DNA from 2 places in the Paenibacillus sp. NMA1017 genome. Region 2 is predicted to be linked to the other one. Evidence: riboswitches for the same ligand, from Rfam matches in the RefSeq annotation. Region 2 holds a riboswitch; the other holds the start of a gene.
What was found. A riboswitch is a leader RNA that binds a small molecule or an ion and turns the genes downstream of it on or off. The one in region 2 is predicted to bind S-adenosylmethionine.
Positions count from the first base shown of each region.

Region 1: linked by a shared signal. The riboswitch ahead of AC5ELV_RS14565 (methionine ABC transporter ATP-binding protein) and the one ahead of metA (homoserine O-acetyltransferase MetA) in region 2 are both predicted to bind S-adenosylmethionine.

Region 1 is NZ_JBZXYR010000005.1:69,755-74,393, reverse strand. Features, by position in the region: gene AC5ELV_RS14570 (methionine ABC transporter permease) at 1-609, opposite strand, end outside; gene AC5ELV_RS14565 (methionine ABC transporter ATP-binding protein) at 606-1,628, opposite strand; SAM riboswitch class I at 1,767-1,906, opposite strand; gene AC5ELV_RS14560 (Cthe_2314 family HEPN domain-containing protein) at 2,031-2,756, opposite strand; gene AC5ELV_RS14555 (UbiD family decarboxylase) at 2,819-4,585, opposite strand.
Region 2 is NZ_JBZXYR010000001.1:786,720-791,358, forward strand. Features, by position in the region: gene AC5ELV_RS03730 (PLP-dependent transferase) at 1-606, opposite strand, end outside; gene metA (homoserine O-acetyltransferase MetA) at 731-1,648, opposite strand; SAM riboswitch class I at 1,767-1,892, opposite strand; gene corA (magnesium/cobalt transporter CorA) at 2,442-3,377, shown strand; gene AC5ELV_RS03745 (HRDC domain-containing protein) at 3,540-4,547, opposite strand.

The sequences.
Region 1 (4,639 bases), on a different contig from region 2:
TACGACCATCAGCACGACCGCAACGATCATTACAGCCGTTTCATAACGATAATAGCCGTAGTTGATAGCCAGTGTACCCAGTCCACCGCCCCCGATCATCCCGGACATTGCCGTGTAGGATACGAGTGTAACGACAGTAATGGTTAATGCAGCGAGCAGACCCGGAAGTGCCTCACGTAACAGCACACGCCGGATAATTTGTCCTGTCGAGGCCCCCATCGCTTGTGCGGCTTCAATGACACCCTTATCCACTTCACGCAGTGACGTTTCGACAAGACGTGCGAAGAATGGGGCAGCCCCGATAACCAATGGCGGAATGGTTCCCAGCACCCCGGTCGAGGTACCTACCAGCGATCGTGTAAAAGGAATAAGTGCAACGATCAAAATGATAAAAGGTACGGAACGTAAAATGTTAACAATAAATGATAATACAATGTATATCGCCTTCATCAGAGTCAACGAGGAGCGACTCGCCAAAAACAATAATATACCGAGCGGCAAACCAATGATGAGGGTGAACAATGCGGATGCCCCAAGCATCTGAAGGGTTTCCAGCGTAGAATTCCCTAGCTCTTCCCAACTCACTTGTGAAAAATCAAGTTCGCTCATTGTCCGATCACCTCCACATCAAGTCCTTGCCCAGACACTTCGCGCAACGTATGCTCTATATCCTCATGATTTCCTTCAAAACGAACGATCAGCTGTCCATACGGTACATTTTTAATCGTAGATATGGTTCCCTGCAAGATCGCAAAATCAACACCAGTGCTTCGAGCCGTACGCGACAGAATCGCATCATATGTTTTGCTGCCCAAGAAGGAGATACGCACCACCTGCGCTGACTCGCCGCCACCTGCTGCCGCAATCGCTGCTTGCAACTCCTCGGGATGTTCTGACTCCCGCTGGATAAAGTCCTTGGTTACCTGGTGCTGCGGCTTCAAAAATACTTCCGCCACCGGACCTTGCTCCACGATGTCGCCCTGATGAATGACGCCAACTTTATCACAAATGCTTTGAATGACGTGCATTTCATGTGTAATCAGCACGATGGTTAAATTAAAGCGCTGATTAATATCCAGCAGCAATTTCAGGATAGACCCCGTCGTCTGTGGATCAAGCGCAGAAGTCGCTTCGTCACACAGCAATACATGAGGATCACTAGCCAGCGCCCGTGCAATGCCTACCCGCTGTTTCTGCCCACCTGAGAGCTGTGACGGATATTTTCCACTGTGTTCTTCCAGACCCACCAGTTCCAGCAGTTCACGGACCTTCTTGTCCAACTTCTGCTTGGGCGTGTTTACCAGCCGCAATGGAAATGCAATATTGTCATACACCGTCGCCGAAGATAACAAATTAAAATGCTGAAAAATCATTCCGATTTTTCGACGTTGCTTCTGTAACTGGGATTGACTCACAGTGGTGAGGTTTACCCCGTCTACCCATACTTCACCTGAAGTAGGGCGCTCCAATAAATTAATACAGCGGATCAACGTACTTTTTCCCGCCCCGGAGTGACCAATCACCCCGAATATTTCTCCACGCTTTATAGAAAGGTTTAACCCAGACAGCGCATTAACGCGTCGGTTGCCTTTGCCATAATGCTTGGTTAACTGCTTAAGCTCTATCAACGTGCTGCGACCCCCTTCACTTCTTTCCTTACCCTTTTTAACCAGTTGTCATCTCTCAGGATTGTATAAAATCGCTATTTTTTTATACAAAAAAGAGCCCCTTTCACAGAATGAAAAGGGCCCCACATTGCGAACCTTTTCTCATCTGCCAAAATCGCTATAACTCTAGCGGTTTTGTAGGAATTAGCACCATCATGTTCCCTCCCAGTGTATTACACCGGGAAAGAACGGGTTGCCGGGCTTCATCGGGCCAGTCCCTCCACCTCTCTGGATAAGAAAAATATGTTAAACTCCAGCTTTAGCTGTCCGTTAAGTTTATATAAAAAACATAATTCAAGCATTTTTCTGAAACTAGGTTTCAGTATAGATAGTTTACATTGCTTTGTCAAAGGATATTTTCTATCATATTTTTGGGCGTACTGCCCGGTTCTCCCATTGTTTCGCAGTATAAGTAAAGGCGTTTGACAGCGACCGACACACCATTTCCAAGCCCTGCTGCAAATCTTCCAAATGGTGATCGAGGTCCTCCAGTTGGATTTTTCCATACAAAGCTCGGTGTCGTTGCCAGAGATCATCCTGCATTTCCGTATTCATATAGTGTATTTCCGTATTCCGACGCTTACGCAGCCGATTGATGGCATCGCTGTAAGTGTCCTTGATATCAATTAAATTATCGGTCAATACAGGATGCATTTTGAGATACTTGAGCTGCCGCAACACGGTAAAATACGAATAATGCGCCTTATACTGCCCTGTTTTTAAATCATACAGATCATTCAGCCAGTTACCCAGCTTATCCAAAATAGAGAAAACCCGAACAAACCCATCTTTATAAAAGAAAACATACAATGCATAGTCGGATTTTTCATCCTCACTCATATCTTCAGCATATCCGGCTTTCACTTTCATACGGAAAAAGGCGGCAGCATGATGGCTCTGCTCCAGTTCATCCAGAGATGACATTAGACCACGTGTTAAAATATCCGCCTTCCGAAAATCGTGGGTCGGATCTCCATCAGCCTGAATTTGCCGCTCCAGCAGGTTTAACATATCTGACATGCTATTCATGGCATCCAGCAGGATGCCCTTGTTCACACGTGGCGGCTCACCCAGTAGCTTGCGTATCATGCTTCCGCCTCCTTATACATGTAAAATCCGGCTGTAGGCTTCATTAGGGTTTCATTAGGGCGTCAAGCGAAATAACTCGTCCATCGTTGATCTACAAGCTTAACAATATCCTCACGCGGTAACACCTCATCCGGATACCCCGGCTTCATACGCGCATCCACTACAATCGGCAGCTTATAGTTCAGATGATGCAAACGCACTTCGCTGTCGGCGTACATATCTGTAGCCGGGTTAAAGCGTGTGAATACCGTCCACAGGAACGAGGCTTGGGAGCGAACAACTTCTTTGGCATCATCCACGATAAAGACAAGCGGCCACTCTTGCTCACCCGCAGCTAATCGCTCCAATACACGTGCCGCCAGCTCAGGCTCTTGCTCAAAAGACGCACCCGATACGACGAGGCAACCTCCGCAATAGGGCTCAATTTCACGAATGCCCGGCAGATCGCCCCCTTCATAAACGCGAGGCAATTCACGTACAGGCTCACCTATTCCCATCAGGATCGCCTTGCTGCCATGATTCAGCTTGCGGCCTGTGTAATCGAGTGTATCGTGTGACGTGTGATTGAAAATAAATAGATCCCTTGCTGGATTAAATCGCTCCAGAATGGTTTCCAGCAGCAGGTTAAAGTCAGATAAATCAATGACTCGATCCGTCAGCATCAGGAACTTGGTCAACGATAATTGACCTTGACCTAAAATAGTAAAACCGGACACAAGTGCTTCACGGGAGTAGCTTTCACGTACGACTGCCGCTGCTAGCGCATGTACGCCCGTTTCCGCATATGCCCACAGGGACTTAACGGAAGGCATTACAAGCGGATAGGCAGGCGACAGCAGACGTTGCAAAAACTCACCGAGATAGTAGTCTTCCTGTCGAGGCTTACCTACAATGGTTGCCGGATAAATGGCATCCTTGCGGTGATGCATATGTTTGACATGAAATACAGGGAAATCATGCTGTAATGAATAATAGCCAAAATGATCGCCAAACGGACCTTCTGGACGCCGTTCATGAGGTGGAACGTAACCGCTGATTGCAAATTCTGCTTCTGCTGGAATTCGGTGGCCTCCAAGCGGGTCTTCTGTCATAGGCAGCTTGCCTCCCATAATAAGCGAAGCCAGCAACAGCTCGGGCAAGTTTTCAGGTGCTGGAGCAATGGCAGACGCAATCAGGGCAGGCGGGCCACCGATGATAATCGTCGTAGGCAACGGCTCATTACGCAGCTCCGCTTCATGATAATGAAAACCGCCGCCTTTATGAATTTGCCAGTGAATGCCTGTCGTCTGATCATCATAAATCTGAATGCGGTACATCCCCAGATTATGATCCTTGGACTGACCTGGCTTCTCGGTGTACACGAGTGGAAGCGTAATAAACGGTCCTCCATCCTCATGCCAACTGGTCACTTTAGGCAGTGGTGCCAACGGAGCCTCTGTACGGCGAACTCCCAATACAGGGGCCTCGCTATGAGATACTGTTTTTAGCCCTACTTTTAGCATGTCCTTAATCAGGCCACGTTCATTCCACAATGCTTTGGGTGTAGGTGGAAACAATGTTTTGGTTGCTCCTACAATCGCATCCATCAGTTGCTCTGGTCGCGGGCCAAAAGCCATGTCCACACGGCGATTCGTGCCAAACAAATTACTGGCTACAGGAAACGGGGTTCCTTTTACATTCGTGAACAGCAGTGCCGGCCCTTCTTCCTCAATGACTCTTCGATGAATCTCAGCCAGCTCCAAGTAAGGATCGACAGGTGCTTCTATAATTTTAAGATGATTTTCTTTACGCAGCGCTTCAATAAATTGGCGCAAATTCTGGTAGATCAACTGGACGATTCCTCCTAAGCAAATCAAGCCCTCGAGAAACTCGTGGGCCTGGTT
Region 2 (4,639 bases):
CAAATATTTGGTTGCGCTATGTACCACAATATCCGCGCCCAGTTCCAATGGCCGCTGGAAATATGGCGTTAGCAGCGTATTATCTACAATAGTAAGCAACTGATGTTGTGATGCCCATTTAGCCACCGCTCGAATATCAGTAATCATCATTAACGGATTTGTAGGCGTTTCTATGAATACAGCTTTTGTATTCGGTCGACATGACTGTTCGAGCGCTTCAAGATCGTTCGTATCCACATAACTGGCTGTTACACCAAATTTAGATAAAATACGCTCCAGCAAACGATACGTCCCGCCATACAGATCCAGCGATACTATGAGGTGATCTCCCTGTCCAAACAATGCAAATACCGTTTGCAGCGCGGCCATACCTGAGCTGCATGCAAAGCCTGCATCACCCGATTCAAGTGCAGCAGAAGCCTCTTCCAGTACCTTTCGCGTGGGATTGATCGTCCGAATGTAATCAAATCCTGTGCTTTGACCCAGACGGGGATGGCGGAACGCCGTAGATTGGTAAATCGGGTAATTAACAGCCCCGGTTACTGGCTCCTCTACTGAACCGATTTGTGCCAATCTGCTTTCGATTTTCCACTGTTTCTCACTCATATGAATCCTCCTGTTAACTTCCATAGTGGGTGCTATAACATATCCTGCAAAAATGGATGTCAAAGACTATAACGCTGCGCTACTGCAAGGTGGTACTGTGCAAAGGTAAACTACAAGCCCCTTTTTAGATCTGGGGCCCGATATCGTAAGGTGTTTCTTGGTATACATAATAGTTCAGCCAATTCGAGAATAATAAATTGGCGTGCGCCCGCCAAATTGAGGGGGGGGTGCGCTCAGGATCATCATTTGGGAAATAATTTTTAGGGACTTCAATATCCATTCCTTTGGCCACATCGCGGTCGTATTCCCATTTCAGTGAAAGCGGGTCATATTCAGAATGCCCAGTTACGAAAATTTGTTTACCGTCAAGCGTGGCTACAAGGTACACTCCAGCTTCCTCGGATTCGGATAAAACTTCTAATTCGGCAATATGATCAATATCTTCCCGCCGAACCTCCGTATGTCTGGAGTGAGGAGCATAAAACAGTTCATCAAAGCCGCGTAGCAATTTTACTTTAGGTTTAATCACGGTGTGTGGAAATACGCCAAAGCATTTGTAGTCGAGCCCGTATTTCGGGACATTGAAATGATGGTATAAGCCTGCCTGTGAGGCCCAGCAGATATGCATGGTCGAAGTTACATTCGTTTTCGTCCATTCAAAGATTTGCCGGATCTCCTCCCAGTAGTTCACATCCTCAAACTCAAGCTGTTCTACCGGGGCTCCTGTAATGACCATGCCGTCAAAACGACTGTTCTTGATCTCGTCAAACGTTTTATAGAACATGTTCAAATATTCTTGCGATGTATTTTTGGATACATGAGACTTCATATGAACCAGCGTGACGTCCACTTGCAGCGGCGTATTGCCGACCAAGCGCAACAGTTGGGTTTCGGTCGTTTCCTTTGTAGGCATCAAATTCAAAATGGCGATACGCAACGGACGAATGTCCTGATGATAAGCCAGGCTTTCATCCATTACGAAAATATTTTCGCCCTCCAGCACTTCCTTGGCAGGTAGCGTGTCTGGGATTTTAATCGGCATGTAAACTCACTCCTTGTTCGGTAAGTTTTGCGAAAATCGTCTTGTTGAGATGCCGGGCATATAATAAAAAGACCTTTCTCTGGTTAGAGAAAGGTCATATTTGTATCCATATGCGCCTCTCTCATCTGTCAGGGCAACGCTCTTTGTACAAAGCGCGCGTCCTGCAAGAATTAGCACCGTGCGATTAAAATCGCCGGTTGCCGGGTATCATCGGGCTAGTCCCTCCACCTGCTCTTGATAAGATTTCGCTATATTCATTTTGGGTCACAAAGTTCTTGTTGTTCACTTTAATGCATCGGCTGGGCTTCGTCAAGATGGGACTTGTAAATTTGTAACCTGCATTCACATTTTGTCTACCTTTTCCATAGGTTAAATCATATCCCTCCTATCGCTGAAGCTCTTACCACTACTGTTGATTTTGCCCATGATTTTGCGCTTGAAAGGCCGTAGGCCGAGCGTTATACTATACAAGTGCTATTAGGTAAAAATATGGAGCAGTAGTGCAGATTTGAGTGTTTCCTGCGATACTGTGGCAATCTAAAAAAGAACATTTGAGAGGTGAATCCGGAATGGAAGGCGACCCGAGTCCGAATAGGCGGCGATCCCTGAATAACAGCATAGGAATGACTTCAGCTTGCCGAAAGACGGGACGCCTGGCTCTGCATGCTCCAAAAGCCTCCGGCTTTTAATGAGAATGCACGCTTACCCGCACCGGCTAACTGGCTACTGAGTTCATTCCTTATGCTTAAGGTAAACGTATTTCCGTTACGACGGAGCATAAGGAGTGACATATATGAAAATCCGTTTGGTCAACAACGGGGTTTTTACCCCTGTCGAAGAAATTGAAATGGCGCTTACTGCACCGGCAGAAGGTTTTTATTGGATTGATGCCGATGTCGATGATCTGGCAGTGCTCCAGCCTTTATTTTCCATGCATGATCTTGCAGTAGAAGACTGTTTGAGTGAAGAAGAACAGCGTCCGAAGATTGAAATTTATGAAAGTCATTATTTTATCGTTGTAAATAGCATTCGTTTTGATGATGAAGAAATATTTTTGCGAGCTTTGAACATTTTTCTCGGCCGCCATTTTATCATTACGGTGACCAAGCAGAAAATCAATGAGCTTCGTACCCTCAAGCCTATGCTGTGGGAGCAAGAAGTCAGTCAGCCTGACCGTTTTATGTATCTGTTGGTCGACTTGATTGTTGACAACTATTTTCTGGTTGGTGACCGGATTGAAGTTCGCATTGAAAAGCTGGAAGAAGATATTCTAATGCATACGAAAAAGTCGCATTTGAACGAAATCATCGGCTTACGCAGTGAGATTCTGTGGCTGAAAAAAGTGTTAGGTCCACAAAAGGAAGTCATCAATACCCTGAACAAACGGGATTTGCGGCTCATCGACGATCAATTGCAAAAATATTTCAGCGATATTTATGAAAATGCTGTGAAAATTTCGGAGACTTTTGAAACTTACCGCGACTTGATGGGTAACCTTCGAGAAGCTTATCAATCCAGTATCGCCAACCGTGCCAATGAAATTATGCGTGTGTTTACGGCAATTACGACTGTATTTATGCCATTGACGGTCATTACCGGAATATATGGGATGAACTTCGATAATATGCCTGAGCTTCATACACGTTATGGCTATTTTGTCGTCATTGGTATCATGGTAGCATTAGGTGTCAGTATGTTCTGTATTTTCCGCAAGAAAGACTGGGTTTAAAAAGAAAAGGGAAAAAAGTCCCCGAGTTGGATTCTTATTTTCGATTTTCAAGCTTGGTCATAAAAAGCAGCAGCCGTGTCCTGTGAGGAACTGGCTGCTGCTTTTTAGTATGTTGGACCCTGAATATACTTTAATACCTAGCTTTATCCAACCAGTTCTATATTATCCAACATGTCGGTCGGGTACCTGCTGATGACGAAACCGTATACGGATCAGACGTAGACGCTCATAAATCTGATCCAGTCCTGTTTCCGTTGCCTTTTCTTCCCCATACACTTTCAGCATGACGGGCTTGAGCAACGTATCCCCCAACTCTTCATAAGCAGACCAGATAGCTGCCTGCTCCTCCTCAGATACATTCACCAATTCCTTGTGGATCAGCTTCTCCATATCAATACCATCTCTATCCAAATGCTCCACAGCTTCAACCATCTCTCTACGATGCAAACCTGTCTTCATTCCGATATGCTCCAGTGAAAGACCGTCCGAAATGCCTTCAATAATCGTTCTAGTTAAGCTGAATTTGTTCAGCTCCTGCCTGTACTGGTTTTCTTTTTGCTTGTATAGCCATGACAAAAAAACTTCTTCTTCCAGCGTCTCTGTTACCCAGTTCAACGGAAATGGCGTGGTGCGGTCATTTTGTGTCGTAATAGCCAATAGCTCCGTCCCATATTGCGACACCTTACCCTGACCCATACCAGGCAGCTCCAACAGTTCTTCTTCGGTATGGGGAAGATAAACGCTAATGAGCCGAAGTAGTCGATTCGTAGCGATAAAATAAGGTGCTTTTCGTTCCGTTGCTGCTTTTTGCCTTCTCCACATCGTCAATTGCTCATACACTTCATCACGTGGAAACAAATCACTGTAGCAATACAGCTTTTGCAGCGTTTGTCCTCGCCCTGATGATTCTTCTTGCTCATGAAATACGCCATGGATTAGGGGCCTGTAGCCCTCAGCCATTTTGAGCGCCAGCTCATGACGGTATACATGCAGCAATTCCTGCCACAAACTGCCCTCATACCAAAGGTCGTCTATACTTTCATCCGGGACATGGTGTGTGCTCCAGCCTGCACTCCATCCCCCTTCATGCTGCCCAATCCATACCTGAGCAAAGTCCTCATAGCCCTGTTCATTCCGTTTGGACAAGCGATTTAAAAATACTATCTCCATGATTTCTTCCTCCCTCATATCGTTGAAAGACAGTCCCGCACAACACAAAAACGCAAAAAAAAGCACCTATCCTGCGTATTCGCAAGAAAGGT